Regions from separate parts of the Paenibacillus sp. FSL H8-0283 genome, predicted to be linked through region 1. Evidence: riboswitches for the same ligand, from Rfam matches in the RefSeq annotation. Region 1 holds a riboswitch; each other region holds the start of a gene.

Region 1 (5,135 bases):
GAAGATCGCATCACGTATAAATTAACTCACACATCCCCCGTATCCTGGGCCATGACCGATCCCCTGTACTCGATCGTGCTGGAGAACCGCCATATGAACAATTTCCTGAAATCCGGACTGGATGAGCAGACGAAGTCCCGCTGGAGCATGAGTGTAACCAAACTAATAGAAGCCATATTCGGAGGTCTGTCATGGTGAGGTGGAAACGGTGAAAGCGAAAATACGTGAAGGCTGGTTTCTCGTCCGTCAGCATATGTTCATTGCCGCACTCTTATTTCTCTATCAACTCATTTGGGGATATTTCTTCTATCGAATGGTACAATCGGCCGTCATCCCACTGCTCCTTCGCTATCCAGATGCTGATGCCGGTGAGCTGAGTACACTTTTGTTCAAAATGGAAAGTCAACTTAACCTGTCTACCCATCCGGAGGTTCATCGTTATCTATGGATTCTCGGGGGCATGCTGCTGGTTCGCATGTTGATCAGCCCCCTCATTCAGGCAGGACTGCTCTACTCACTTCAGCACTTTAATTCTACAGAAGAGCGCATCCCCTTTGTCCGCGGAATCAAAAATCTGTGGAAACCGATGCTACTGCTCCACACCATACGTACATTATTGATACTTCTGCCCGCCTACTGGCTCATACCGAAGCTTTACTCAATTCTCATGGACGGATTTCATTCGCTTCAATTACTTTTGCCTGGTATACCTTATGTTGCTGCCTGGATTGTATATGGTTGGATCATCCACCATGTCATACTCTACATGCAGTTCGGTGTTTCGGCACCAGAAGGAGAAGGCGGGGCTCACGGCACCCTCAAAGCCCTCTGGATTGCACTGCGTCATCTCATCGCCGTAATCGGCATTGCACTCCTGCTGGGCGGAGTACACCTGCTCGTCTTTGGGGCATTCACTACAGCCTCATGGTTATTAACGGGACTTACCGGGCTTATACTACAACAGACGTATCCACTTGCCAGGTGTCTATTAAGTCTGTGGAAAATATGCAGCCATTTCCGTTTATGGCAGTCCAAAATATCCAAAGGTGAGAGCAGATAGTTTAAAAATTGTTACCATCAAATGTTAAACTCATGGCCTAATATGTACTTATAAATAGGCAAACCTCAACCTTTCCCCGTCAAAGGTCGGGGTTTTTTTTGCTAAATTTGTTGCTAAACGTTGCCAAAGCCGTACTCCTCTGTTACAATAATCGCAGTGAGTTTTTAGTAACAACTTTGTAATATTTACATTCATATTTGTAACTACTTAAAATTAAATCATCATTTCTTGATTTCGCAGGTGCATAACTAGCATAGCCAAATTCCTGGCACCTGGGAAGCGGGGGAACCAGTTATGGGTGAATTGATCTTGCTACAGAGGGATCATAGGGGACCTTCAACCGAATCCTTAAGCTAACCTCGCAGGCGTTGGAAGGGGAATATCTCTTGTTCAAGAAGAAATTAACCGCAGCTGTACTTAGCATCACATTCGCATTATCGCTTGGTGCAGGTAGCGCATTCGCAGATTCTAAGATGGACAAAGTAATTGATTCAGCAATGGGAACTACATATCAAAGTGGAGGAACAACGCTCAACGGCTTTGACTGCTCCGGATTTACACGGTATGTATTCGAAAAGTTGGGTATTGATTTGGCACGCCAATCCAGTTCCCAATTCGACATGGGCGATTCCGTATCCCGCATGGAAATGAGAGCTGGCGATCTGGTGTTCTTTAATACAACAGGTAAAGGCGTATCCCATGTAGGAATCTTTGTAGGGGATGGAAAGTTCGCACACTCCTCTTCTTCCAAAGGCGTTACGATCAGTGCATTGAGTGAAAACTATTGGGCCAATCGTTATGTTGGCGCAAAACGGATTATGAGCACGGACGCATATGAATCACTGGCCCTTGACTAGGGACAAGCTGAGCAACATGATGCTGTAACCATTAAACATACTGGAACGAAGCAAGAAGCATAACAGAACCGCCCGGTACATTCTCCGCAGGAATGTATCCGGCGGTTTTTTTGTGCTTCAATCCTTATTCATGTTGCAAGTTATACTCGGGGCATATCCTGCGACATCAACAGGTTCATTTTGCGTTCGTTCGTCCGTGCCCTTATGATGTTTTTACCCATCCCGTTATAATATAAACGAAATTACCGGAACTTTTGTTTCATTTTTTTTCTTGGGAAGGAAGACTTGCTAAATGAACATCTCTTTTGTAGAGTGGACAAAGAGTTCTGTTTCAAGGAAAGGAGCATGCAGGTGTATGAAGGAAACCCCTGTGACGTTTCACGTTGTACCCATGCGAGAAGAACATGCGGAGCTTATCTGCAGTTGGCAGTATGATCCGCCTTACAATATCTACAGCTGGCTCCCCTGGGAGCAGATGAAAGCTCTGGAAGTGGAATTCGGAGATGCACAGCTGCGGCAGGAGCAATATGCGATCGTCTTGGATCAGAACGATCGTATATGTGGGTTTGCTCAATACTTCCCACTTCAAGGGGTAACCCGGATTGGCCTTGGCATGCATCCAGAGCTGTGTGGTCAGGGTCAAGGGACAGCTTTTGTCACTGCCATTGTACAGGAAGCTATTCGCCGAAATCCCACGAATGAGATTGATCTGGAAGTACTCACTTGGAATGCTCGTGCCATTCAAGTCTATCTGAAGAGTGGATTTGTCACCCAGGATACATACGAACGACAGACCCCCAGCGGCTTGAAGCCCTTTCACTGTATGGTTTATGAAGGGCCTCGCGGTTAGAATCCATTGCAAAACAACCAAATTTGCCCCTTGTTATGTGATTAGTTCAAAAAATTCCCACAAAATGCTATGATGTCAGTACAGGTTCCGTTATAATGATATGGATAGTTTCAGGTTAGATGATCTTTCATTCTGGAGGGGACATAAGGGATGCACAAATGGATCATGAGCGGAGTATTTTTTGCAGCATGCGCTTTAGCTATTGTTTTAATGTTTACGCTTCCAGGGAAAGAAGAAGTGGCTGAAGAAGCCAAGCCAACCATGCCGGAAGTAACATTGGATGCCGGACAAGCTGAAGCACTGGTCAAAGCCAATTGTATCTCCTGTCACGGGGATCAGCTTCAAGGTGGCGTAGGACCTGCTCTGGCCAACATCGGCAGCCAGGATGATCTGGAGAAGATCTATTCTACGATTGTCAAAGGTAAAGGTGGTATGCCTTCCTTCAAGGGCAAACTGCAGGACGAAGAGATTGCAAATATCGCCATGTGGCTGTCAGAGAAGAAATAATCTCTGCACACGCATAACAAAGAGGCGCTTAATCCCCTTTTCGGAGAATAAGAGCCTCTTTGTTATATCAATTATTAAGCCTCTGCGGCATGCTCAGCCAAAAAGGCCTCAACTTCACGTGCGGACGGCATCCCGGACTGGGCGCCGAGCTTTGTCACGGATAACGCGGCCGCACCCATGGCGAAGCCTACGGCCGCGTCCAAAGTCTCACCGCGCGCGAGGGCTACCGCCAGCGCGCCGTTGAAGCAATCGCCAGCGCCGGTCGTATCGACGGCGCTTACGGCGTAGCCGGGCGCACGGCACGCGCCGGCACGCCCTGCTTGTACGCGGCCACCAGGCGCCGCCGCGTAGACAGCCCCCTCGGGGCCGAGCGTCGTGACGACAGCGGCCCCGAGGGATGCGGCGAGCTCTGCGACCGCCGCATCCAGGTCTTCCGGCCGGAGATGATCCCGGCCGGTAAGCACGGCAAGCTCGCTGCGGTTTGGCGTGACAACGTCGACGCACCGCAGGAGCTCCTGGGGCAGACCCGGCACCGCGGGAGCCGGGTTGAGCACCACCAGTGCGCTGCCTTCAGCCGCCAGTTGGGCGGCGCGGGTAACCGCTGGCAGCGGGATCTCCAGCTGTAGCAGCACCGCTGCCGCTGCAGTCAGGCTTTTTACCGTATCCGCCTCTTCCAGCATCTCAGGCACCACTTGCCCATTCGCACCAGGAATAACGATAATCCGGTTGTCTCCCCGAGAGAGCCAGATGGAAGCCGTCCCTGTAACCGTGTCTTCCAATATGCGAACCTGCGAGGCATCTGCACCACTTTCCGTCAGACTGTGCAGCAGACGTTCGCCAAAACCGTCCGATCCCACCGCACCAATCATCGTAGTCTGTCCACCCAGACGCGCAACGGCAACAGCCTGGTTGGCCCCTTTGCCACCAGCGAGATAATGTAGCTCCTCACCGCTCACCGTCTCTCCCTCTTCCGGAATCGTGTCTGTCTTCACCACAAGATCCATATTGAGACTGCCTACGACAGCAATAAGAGGTTGTTTCTGATTATAGTCTGACATGTATGGTTCACTCACTTCTGGCCGCGTGATAATAACCGACCTCGTTATTGCGACCTCATTTTGTCATAAGCTTCGTTATATTGCCCTGCTTCCTTGATATCTACAGATGTGATACCACCCGCATCCCATGATGTGAGACGCAACGTAACCGTTGTATAATCAATCGTAATAAAAGGATGATGATTGAATGCTTCCGAGATCGCAGCGACCTCATCCACAAATGCAATCCCTTTCATGTAGTTGGAGAACACGAATTTACGTACAATCCACCGTCCCTCTTCCAGTTCCCAGCCTTCCAGCCTTCCCAGATGAGCTTCGACTTCCTCTTGCGAAAAAACCATGCGTTATCTTCCTCCCCATAGGATGGTACATTACAGACATGCGTCCGTATAACCACCGACACCTTCGGTGCGATCAACAGCAACCTCAAAGGCCAGGCTCACCGCCATGCGGTTGGCCCATTTCACGACTAACATCTTACCACGGACAAGCTTCAAAATCCAATCAACTACATGGCATAGAACCAATAACCATAAGGCTTTGAGGGGAATTCCAATTCCATTTACACCCCTAAAGATGCAAGTAAACACACTAAATTAAAGGTACAAATGTTAACTCTTCTTCCCCGATCAAAATATGAATGCGGTGCTGTTCCTTATCGTGGATGACCACGCCACTTCCAACCGGAATAACGGACTCCTCGCCCAGCGCATAGAACAGATCCTCCGCCAACGCCTCATCCACTTCAAGTTGGTCAGATGCAGCCAGTCTCTCCCACTCTTCCGCGTCCATTTCAAAGAAAA
Region 2 (5,135 bases), 2.2 Mb from region 1:
TGCGGGTACCATGGTACAAGGTATGCTTGACCCACGAAAGTCATGACAATCGATAATGAGCTTTGGCTTGAAATGCGTCCCAAGGACAGCGTCAAGGCAATTTCGCTTGAACTTATAGATAGATATATGATACTTTTACCTCATAGGATAGGCTTGGGAGGTCAAATCATGGAATTATTGAAACAACGAATTTTACAAGAAGGTGTGGTTATCTCGGATCAAGTATTAAAGCTGGATGGTCTGTTGAACCACCAGATTGATCCTGCATTAACGATGGAGATGGGACGTGAGTTCGCTGCCCGTTTTCGTGAAAGTGGAGTAACTCGGGTAATCACGGTAGAATCCTCAGGGATTCCGGTTGCGTTTGCCGCAGCCTATGAACTGGGGGTGCCACTTGTATTCGCCCGTCGCAAAAAAACACTTCTGGCTGATCCTGATGCTTACTGTGAACGTGTACCGTCCTTTACCAAAGGAATTGTAACTGACATTATGGTATCTCGCGAGTTCATTCATGAGAATGACCGCATTTTGTTCATTGATGATATTATTGCCAATGGAGATGCCGCTCGTGGCGTCATCAAAATTATCGAGCGTTCCGGTGCGGAACTCGTCGGATTCGGCGTTGTGGTCGAGAAAAGTTTCCAGGCAGGGGCACGCACGATTCGTGAACAGGGTATTCCGGTGGAAGCCTTGGTACGCATTCGTTCCCTGAACGATGGAACAGTACAATTTGACGATAACGAAATGTGACATTTTAAAGGAATAGGGCCTATTTTTTGAACTATGCCTTTGCATGACCGCCGATTTCATTTATAATGGGGTTATGTTAGGGAGAGGAGGCAACACCATGGGGAACCAACCGGCAACAGAACAATTTTTTAATGATAAGCTGGCGGAATCGAAAGTTCATTTTGAACGTGCCCTGGATTGTAAACATACGGAATTCGATGACCTTTATCCCTATATGATTGAACATCCTCAATTTTTCTGGTACAAACGCTATGTTGCCTGGTCAGAATTACTGACGATTGTAGGCTTGTGCGAAGAGTTGTCCTTCTCTTGGAAAGAACAATTTACACCGCATCAAGTGGAGTACCTTGAAGAACGTGTGATGTCCGCCAAAGTGCTTGATTTTTGGTTCGAGAAGAACGACAGCAAAGAGCACGCGCAGCGGTAACTTTCAGTCGGGACATAATTTCGAATGACATGACAGTCCAATACAGTCACGTGAGACCTAAATGACTTTTCATTTAGGTCTCTTTTTGTAAATAAATTTGAAATATAGGAGCCATGAAGATGATTAGTGATACAGAATTGGACGCCCTGCGTCTGTCAGGTGAGAAAGTTAGAGTCGTACGGGACGAGCTGGAATCGAACGACGTGAAGGGGATTGTGGTTGCCTGGGATGGCGAGCAGGTACTTATCCGTCGTCAGAATCGACGTGTCGTTAAGCTGGACCGAGGTTACAGCTATCAGCTGTTCAGCGAGCCGCGCCAGAGTCCACTTAGTGAGTAACAGCTTATAATTATGGCAGTGGCCATGAGCGTTAAATGTTTGGAATTACCATGATTTCTTGGCATAATTGGCTCACTCGGGAGAGAAGATAGGTACAGTGAGGAAGATCTGTAACTATAGCCGAGAGGGTGTGCTACAAGCCATGACATTGATGAATGATAAAGTTCATGCCTACAAGGATCAGATTGGAGCATTAAGCGATGTACTGCCAGGTGTGGTGAAGTCGTATCATGAGTTTACCGGAGAATGTTTCCAACCTGGTGTGATTGATGCGAAGACAAAACAGCTAATTGCGCTTGGCATTGGATTATTCGCCAACAATGAGGTATGTACCTTCTACCATGTAGAAGAAGCCCGTGCTAAGGGCGCAACAGATCAGGAGATTATGGAGACCGTAGCCGTGGCTGGAGCTGTTGGTGGAGGACATGCCCTGTCTCAGGGTGCGATGCGAGTGCAGAAGGCGCTGCATTAGTAAGCAATGCAACATACATTTTTAAGTGCAAAAAAGGCATCCGGTTAATAACCGATGCCTTTTTGTATGTGAATCACATTTTACCTAACATTTTATCATACATAAACTGTCCAGTTACCCGACGTGCTGTTACATAACGATCATTGAAGTATGGATTCGATAACTTCGTGATGCTTACACCTTTACTGCTGGAGGCATGAGCGAATTGTCCGCCGCCGATATATACACCTGTATGTGAAATGCCTTTGCCTGTTGTATTAAAGAACACCAGATCACCTGTCCGAACATTGCTCTTGGATACGGGAGTACCTGCTTTGGCTTGCTGCTGCGAAGTACGTGGTAATTCAATGCTGTATTTGTTGAAAAGATATCTCATAAAACCAGAACAGTCGAAGCCGGCTACAGTAGTGCCACCCCATTTGTAAGGAATACCTGTCATGTTGTTCACTACGGAGTTGATACTGCTTGCCTCTGTGCTTGTTGCCCCGGATGTAAATAATACAGCTGCTCCAAAAATGGAGATAATCAGTTTTTTCAAAATCAATGTTCTCCCTTCGATGCCTACGGAGTTAGCTAAGGGTTCGGTAGAAGGTTCCCTATATTTCCTATGTATAAGAATAATTCACCCAAATTGGTTCCCCCGTTTTCAAACATGAAACTCGGCAATGAATAATTAAGTTTTTGTAACTATTTGAAACTATATTGCATAAATGCGTAATTGTCAAACCCATTTAAAACCCTTCGTAATACCTCAATGTTAGCGGAATTAAGGTTTTTATATGAAAGAAGGGATCAAGTTTGGGTATCATTCATGACAAAAACGTCATTATTGGTTCGTTTAAGACGAATTTGGATAAATAAATAGGTTTGTCATGAGTTAAAAGAACTATCCCGTTATGTAGAATTAGAGAGATTATATTCATTAAGTTGCATATATTGACAAAAATCGATTTTTTGCATATTATCTGATTATCCAATCCACATATTGGATTAAAATTGATTTTATTATGCGATAAATACAAATAAAGGAGGTTTGGGGCGTATATCATACGTAAAGTAGAAGTGGAAGATTTATAAAAACGAACATAGGAGAGTGTTACATTTGAAAGCGAAGAAAATAATTACTTTTGTCCTGGCATGTACGATGGTGTTCTCAGTAGTTGGAATGGCAGTTCTCCCTGTAGGGACGGTATCTGCTGCAGATGCGTCGGGTACTACAGCGAGTATTTCTGATATTTTGAAGAACCAGCTGCCGGATGGAGGTTGGAGAAAAGATTATAAACAGACAAGTGGAGAGTGGGCAAAGTCCACGATAGACAACAAGGCTACATACTCAGAAATTAGAAGATTGGCGAAGGAATTTAAAAAGACGAATGATCCGCGTTACTCCACAGCTGCAATCAAAGGAATTAACTTTTTGATCAACATGCAGTATTCAAACGGCGGGTGGCCACAAGTTTACCAAAGCTCCGGATACCACAAGCACATCACTTACAATGATGATGCCATGATTAATGTAATGATCATGCTGGATGAAGTAGCAGCACGAAAAGGTGATTTCTCATTTATCGACAGCACACTTGCTAACCGCAGTAAAAATTCAGTTGCCAAAGGTGTGGAGGCGATTCTGAATACACAGGTCGTTTCAGGTGGTAAGCTGACAGCATGGGGACAACAACATGATTCCAGCTCTCTTAAACCAGCGAGCGCAAGAATCTACGAAGTGCCATCACTGACAGCTGGAGAGAGTGTAACGATTGTTAAATTTCTGAAAACCAGACCTGCTAACGCTAAAATTACCGCATCCATTAAAGGAGCGGAGGCTTGGTTTAACAAAGTGAAAATTACGGGTTACAAGTATGAAAGAGCTAATGGAGATAGTAAAATTATCGCTGATTCCAAAGCTGCACCAATTTGGGCACGCTTCTATGAGATCGGAACGGATAAACCAATCTTTATTGGTCGTGACGGGGTAGTTAAATACAAATTAAGTGATATTGATAAAGAAAGAAGAGGCGGTTATGCATGGTATGGCAACTGGCCTTCCAAGCTGTAATTTGTAGTATGCTTCCGTTTTAATGAACCAAACTATTAACAGCAGTTAAAGGTAAAGCCCGAATCGACATGGACGTCTGATTCGGGCTTTATTGTTATTACTTTCAGTGTTGACATGATAGATTACGCATGATATATTATTTCTTGTCGCCGATATTGATGACGGAGATACAATATGCGGTCGTGGCGGAATTGGCAGACGCGCACGGTTCAGGTCCGTGTGGGCTAACCCCCGTGGAGGTTCGAGTCCTCTCGACCGCATCTAATAAAAAGACTCCTTAAGCTAACGCTTAAGGAGTCTTTTTTTGCATTTTTTGATATAACACTAACTTTAGTGATGAGTATTCAAGAGGTTAGTGCTTAGCTGCACGTACAGCAAATGTCTTCCATCAGCCATACGGAACGTTTATTGTGCTGCGGTAACATTAACGCTGTCAATATTCGGTCCTTCCGATCCGGTGGTAACTACTTTCAATGTATTGGTCCCCGTGTTCATGGGAACCTGTATTGTTTTTTCAACCCAAGTGGACCAGCTTCCCGTAGCCGGAAAGGGCTCGTTGCTAATGACTTTGGTTCCGTTCACAAAAATGTCGAGGTTCCGAGTGCCGCTTTCCAGCGCATAACGAAACTTTACGTTTTTGGTACCTGTTGTCGTGTTATTAATGCCGTTCCATTGAATGGCCGAACCAGTCATCGCATTGAAGTTAACATACCCGGACCCAGTGTAACCGGTGTAGATTGTTTCAATGGTAGCTTCCGTAAGTGACGTTCCGGTCTCGGCTTCATACGTAGTGCCACTGCCTGTATTCCCGCCGCTATTTCCGCCAGTAACGTTGGCAACAAACGTTGTTACGCTCTGAGGCGGGAGCTGTGCCGTGAAGGCTCCATTGGATACGTTAAGCGAGGTTCCGCTTGCCAGATTTCGACTGCTGTCCGTAATCCATGAGGACACAGTAGAGGCATTACCATTTTGCAGAACGAATTTTTGGCTTGTGGCTGAAGTTCCACGGTTAATTGCCACGACGACGACTTTGTTATCACCTTTATAGGCTGAGACAAATGTGTTTGTATCCGGATTTTTCGTTGCATCGAC
Region 3 (5,135 bases), 3.2 Mb from region 1:
AGATACCGTTGCTGTAGGTTATCTGGACGATATCATTGGACTTGCTGCTGCTGTTCCGGACGAAGAGCAAGCAGAAGCGGCAATCGGGATTCGTAAAGGTAATACCGAGCTGCTAGCTGCAGTAAATGGAACACTAGAGCGACTGAAAAGCGAAGATAAAATCAATCAGATGGTGACGGACGCCAGCCTCTTGATGGCGGATAAAGCGAACAAATCACAAAATATTTTCCAAGTATTCTGGGAGTACAAAAGTTTCTATGCTACAGGTGTAGGATACACACTTCTGTTGTCTGCACTTGGGGTTATCTTCGGGGTAATTATTGGATTGATCATCTGTTTGTTCCGTTTGCATGACGCTGCAATCTTGCGCTGGATCGGTACGGCATACGTTGAAGTGATCCGTGGCACACCGATGCTGGTACAATTGATGATTATTTACTATGGTTTTTCTCTGAGCTTTGGCATTAACTTCACTGCACTTCAGGCAGGTATCATTACACTTTCAATCAATAGTGGTGCCTATCTGGCGGAGATTTTCCGTGCAGGTATCCAAGGTGTGGATCGTGGTCAGTTGGAGGCAGCGCGTTCATTAGGTATGGGAAGAGGCGCCGCGATGCGTTATATCATATTGCCACAAGCCTTCAAAGCTGTATTACCAGCGATCGGTAATGAATTCATAACTATCATCAAAGAATCCTCCATTATCTCCGTTATCGGTATGGTGGATATTATGTATCAGGCAAGTGTAGTCAAGAACATTACGTACCAAGGGTTGAGTCCATTTTTGATTGCAGCAGCCATCTACTTTGTAATGACGTTCATTTTGTCCAAGCTGCTGGGACGACTGGAAAGGAAGTTGAGTGCAAGTGATAGACGTTAGACAATTACACAAATCTTATGGAAATAACGATGTGCTTAAGGGCATTAACGTGACGATTGGCAAAGGTGAGGTTGTCGTGGTCATCGGTCCTTCCGGTTCAGGTAAAAGTACTTTCTTACGTTGTCTGAATCTGCTGGAACAGCCTACCTCAGGAGAGATTGATTTTGAAGGCGTGTCAATCACGGACCCCAAGCATAACATTAACGCAACTCGTGAGAAAATGGGCATGGTGTTCCAGCACTTCAACCTGTTCCCACACAAAACGGTACAGCAAAACATCACGATTGCTCCGATTAAAGTGAAGAAACAATCCACTCAGGAAGCGGAGAAAATTGCCTCTGATCTGCTTAACACCGTGGGCTTGTACGATAAAAAAGATACATTCCCGAATCAGCTGTCTGGTGGACAGAAACAGCGGATCGCCATTGCTAGAGCATTGGCCATGCAGCCGCATGTGATGCTGTTTGACGAGCCTACGTCGGCACTGGACCCTGAGATGGTCGGCGAAGTGCTGGATGTCATGAAACGTCTTGCAGAAGGCGGAATGACGATGGTCATCGTAACCCATGAGATGGGTTTCGCACGTGAAGTGGGAGACCGCATCTTGTTCATGGATGGCGGGGTTATTGTGGAAGAGGGAACACCTGATGAGGTGTTTGGAGCACCCAAAAATTCACGTACACGTGATTTTCTTGCGAAAGTACTCTAAACGATGTGATCAAATAGCGTTACTGACTTCGAGTCGGTAACGCTATTTTTTATGGATAATAATGACGTATGGATTCGGAAAAGTAACTATTCTGTTACCAAATATAAAGGAATCGGGTCAACCAAACTTTCTGAATTAACCAGTATTCTTACAAATGCTTACATGCTAAAAACCATTTGGTAAGAATTACTACAAGTTCAGGTTACAAAATTGTGATATATTGAACTCTGCCGAAACTTCCGGATAGGGAGTGCGGGGGATGTAACGATGCAGATTGTGCAGGGGGAAGATCTACAGCACACTGCTTGGGGTGAATTGGGTACATAACGTTTCAAATGTAACGAAGAACCTATAGGGTGGGCTCCTCATCCGAATCCGACAACTAACTTCGCAGGCACAATGAGGGAGGAAGACCATGATTAACAAGAAACGTATAGCCAAAACAGCAGTAGCATTAATGACAACAGCAATGCTCATTCAAGCCGTTCCGGCTCACGCCGATTCAGTTCATGTGGCCAAAGAAGGGGATACCTTCTACACCTTATCAAAACAATATGGAGTAGCACTCAACACGTTAATTAAAGCAAACAACGACATTTCGGCTTACAACATTTATGGTGGTTTGAAAATTACGATTCCCGGTAAGGCAAACAATGTAGCAGCCGCTGCGGCAACGGAGAGAAAGACCCAAGCGAAGACTGTTACTACAGCAAGCTTGGACGTCAACGCAGATAACAAAGTTGTTCAAGCCTGGGGTAAGACATTCGATTACAGCAAAGCTGTGAACGTAAAAGCAACGGCATACTCTGCAGATCCGTCTGAAAATGGAGGCTGGGGTGCAGTCGATTATTTCGGAAATGACCTTGAACTGGGTACGATTGCAGTGGATCCAAGTGTAATTCCACTTGGAACCAAAGTACTGGTAACTGGTCACAGCCATCCAGGATTGCCAAAACAGGCTTTTGTAGCCACAGCGCGGGATGTGGGCGGTGCAATCAAGGGTCACCGGATTGATATCTTTATCCCGGGTAGCAAACAGACTGTAAGTTCATTTGGTTTTCAGGATATCGAGCTGTACATTCTGAAGTAGAGAGAAAATAACATTTAAAATGAATTCAAACAGGGTGTCTGCCAGTCGCTAATTCGCGATTGAACAGCACCCTTTTAATATTCTCATTATTTGTTATCACGGTCGTCCTAATCTTTGGCCTTTGGCAATCCCAACATTTCGTCCAAGGTGACCAGTTCATATCCCCGATTACGTAGTTCCTCAATAATTTCAGGCAAAGCCTCAATCGTGCCGTTCAGGTTTGACCCTACACCGCCTCCAGCATGTTGCAGAACGATGGAGCCAGGTTTCACGGCAGACAGGATGTTATCTTTCACCTGTTCCTTTGAAAGGCCTTTCCAGTCCAGGGAGTCTACGTTCCAGTTCACAATGCTATAGTGTTGTTTGGCAGCCCATCTCAGCTGTTCTTCATTAATGTCTCCATAAGGTGGCCGAATCATCTTGGGCGTATAACCCGCCAAACGTTGAATAATATCCCCGGTATGTAAAATTTGTTTGCGAAAGGCATTCATCGACAGCTTACTGAATTCAGGATGATTGTAGCTGTGATTACCAACCATATGCCCTTCTTTAACAATGCGTTTCACTAGATCCGGATGTTTCTCAGCACGACTACCCACGATGAAGAATGTAGCTCTGACATTGTATTTCTTCAATACATCCAGTACTTGTGGAGTAAATCGTGGATCAGGTACATCATCAAAAGTCAGTGCAACCTTCTTGGTTGAAGGACCATTGGTTTTGAACGTATCGGCATATTTTTGACGTAATTGTCCCAATGTCAGTTGTTCTTCTTCCGCAGAATCCGAACCTGATACGGATTCACTTGGCGGGCTTGAAACATCCTGCGATGAAACTGGAGCATGAGATCCCCCGAGAAAAATAACGATAACCATCAGCATAATGAGGCGTACGCGCATAATAACGGCCTCCTTTTCCAAAATGACGTTCTCCTTGGTATGCCCGGGGGTTCCATAAAATATGCGCAGTGTGAGAAGTTTCATTGCCGATTTAGCTCATGACAGCCATAATTCCTCCATATATAACATATAGAAAAGGATAGGTGGATGGGGATGAGTACATTTGATTTGAAATCCATACGTTTACAGGTGATTGAAGCAGGAGAAGATAAGGTTTTTCTCGTTACCGGAGGAAAGGCGCATATTGGCGCCGTAGCCACGTTCTATGTGGATCATGAGCGCGTAAGCGGGACGACAGTACATATTCCTGGGCATAAAGAACAAGAGCTGTGTGAGCGGCTTGCCCGAAAGGCTGCCATGCAGCTGAAAGTAACCGTTACGGTGATCATGGGTATCCATTTTGATTCCATCATGCGGATGCAGATCGACGAAATCGTGCAGACTGCAGAGAGGTTGATGGAGGATCATCTGAACAAAGATAAACGATCTTCCTGACATAAGAGCCATCGAATGTTTTGATTTTATTTGCTAAAATTGAAACGAGTTGTAGATTGTTACGTATGTATGTTTATATACGATGTAATATCGACTAGGAGGAATAACATAATGTCCATTTTCAAACGTTTGCGTGATCTAACTATGTCTAACATCAACGCCATTATTGACAAGGCGGAAGATCCAATCAAGATGACGGACCAATATATCCGTGACATGCAAGAGGATCTGGAAGATGCGGAGAAAGCAGTAGCTCAACAGATCGCCATTGAGAAGAAATTCAAGCAGTTATTCGAAGAGCAGGAAGCTCTTGTGAAGAAACGTGAAGAGCAGGCGCATACGGCGGCACGTGCTCAGAATCTGGATTTGGCTCGACGTGCCCTGGAAGAGAAAAAGGCTGCTGAAGAGAAGATGGCTGAGTACAAAACCAGCTATGACCAAAACAAGGCTTCTGCAGATAACCTGCGTGGCAAGCTCGACGAGATGCGTAAGCAGTTGACTCAAATGAAGAACAAACGTGAAACACTGGTAGCCCGTTACAATGCAGCAAAAGCCCAAACGGAAATCAACAAAGCGTTGAATGGGTTTGGCTCTGATACTGCAAGTGCTGGTATGAAGCGTATGGAAGAGAAAATGATGCAGATGGAAGCACAGGCCGAAGCAAGTAACGAAATGTCTTCCAAAGGAAAATCTTTGGATGAAGAGTTCGAGAAGTTGGGTAAAGATCAGGCTGTTGAAGATGAACTCGCAGCATTGATGAAACAGTACGATAATAAGAACTAATACCTTGGTTGTCAGCAAGGTTAACCAGCGGAGGAGAAGAGTATTTCTCCTTCGCTTTTAAATGCGGTTCATGTTGATATGTGGGGGCTGTGTAAATGGATTTGAACATTTTGGCGATGCTGGTCTGGACCGGATCTGGTTCGGTTTTGCTGTTTGTCCTGATGTATGTTGATTCACTGTTCACGAAATATAAGGATTTTGCTGAAGTTAAGGCCGGCAATATGGCCGTTACTACACGTATGGTTATGAAATTATTTGCACAAGGATACGTACTCGCTA

What was found. A riboswitch is a leader RNA that binds a small molecule or an ion and turns the genes downstream of it on or off. The one in region 1 is predicted to bind cyclic di-AMP.
Region 2: another riboswitch for cyclic di-AMP. It lies ahead of MHI52_RS10750 (C40 family peptidase); the one in region 1 lies ahead of MHI52_RS00530 (C40 family peptidase).
Region 3: another riboswitch for cyclic di-AMP. It lies ahead of MHI52_RS17715 (3D domain-containing protein); the one in region 1 lies ahead of MHI52_RS00530 (C40 family peptidase).

What each region holds. Positions count from the first base shown of each region.
Region 1 is NZ_CP150295.1:106,231-111,365, reverse strand. It holds gene MHI52_RS00540 (M1 family metallopeptidase) at 1-198, shown strand, start outside; gene MHI52_RS00535 (hypothetical protein) at 209-1,060, shown strand; cyclic di-AMP (ydaO/yuaA leader) riboswitch at 1,306-1,443, shown strand; gene MHI52_RS00530 (C40 family peptidase) at 1,447-1,917, shown strand; gene MHI52_RS00525 (GNAT family N-acetyltransferase) at 2,273-2,767, shown strand; gene MHI52_RS00520 (cytochrome c) at 2,918-3,274, shown strand; gene rbsK (ribokinase) at 3,349-4,332, opposite strand; gene MHI52_RS00510 (4a-hydroxytetrahydrobiopterin dehydratase) at 4,377-4,673, opposite strand; gene MHI52_RS00505 (hypothetical protein) at 4,704-4,859, opposite strand; gene MHI52_RS00500 (hypothetical protein) at 4,924-5,135, opposite strand, start outside.
Region 2 is NZ_CP150295.1:2,348,708-2,353,842, forward strand. It holds gene MHI52_RS10730 (xanthine phosphoribosyltransferase) at 169-750, shown strand; gene MHI52_RS10735 (hypothetical protein) at 848-1,177, shown strand; gene MHI52_RS10740 (hypothetical protein) at 1,297-1,515, shown strand; gene MHI52_RS10745 (carboxymuconolactone decarboxylase family protein) at 1,658-1,987, shown strand; gene MHI52_RS10750 (C40 family peptidase) at 2,061-2,525, opposite strand; cyclic di-AMP (ydaO/yuaA leader) riboswitch at 2,531-2,662, opposite strand; gene pelA (pectate lyase) at 3,081-4,043, shown strand; tRNA gene MHI52_RS10760 (tRNA-Leu) at 4,220-4,303, shown strand; gene MHI52_RS10765 (carbohydrate-binding protein) at 4,449-5,135, opposite strand, start outside.
Region 3 is NZ_CP150295.1:3,960,732-3,965,866, reverse strand. It holds gene MHI52_RS17725 (ABC transporter permease subunit) at 1-880, shown strand, start outside; gene MHI52_RS17720 (amino acid ABC transporter ATP-binding protein) at 867-1,589, shown strand; cyclic di-AMP (ydaO/yuaA leader) riboswitch at 1,808-2,002, shown strand; gene MHI52_RS17715 (3D domain-containing protein) at 2,005-2,679, shown strand; gene MHI52_RS17710 (polysaccharide deacetylase family protein) at 2,787-3,578, opposite strand; gene MHI52_RS17705 (hypothetical protein) at 3,732-4,073, shown strand; gene MHI52_RS17700 (PspA/IM30 family protein) at 4,185-4,856, shown strand; gene MHI52_RS17695 (DUF350 domain-containing protein) at 4,952-5,135, shown strand, end outside.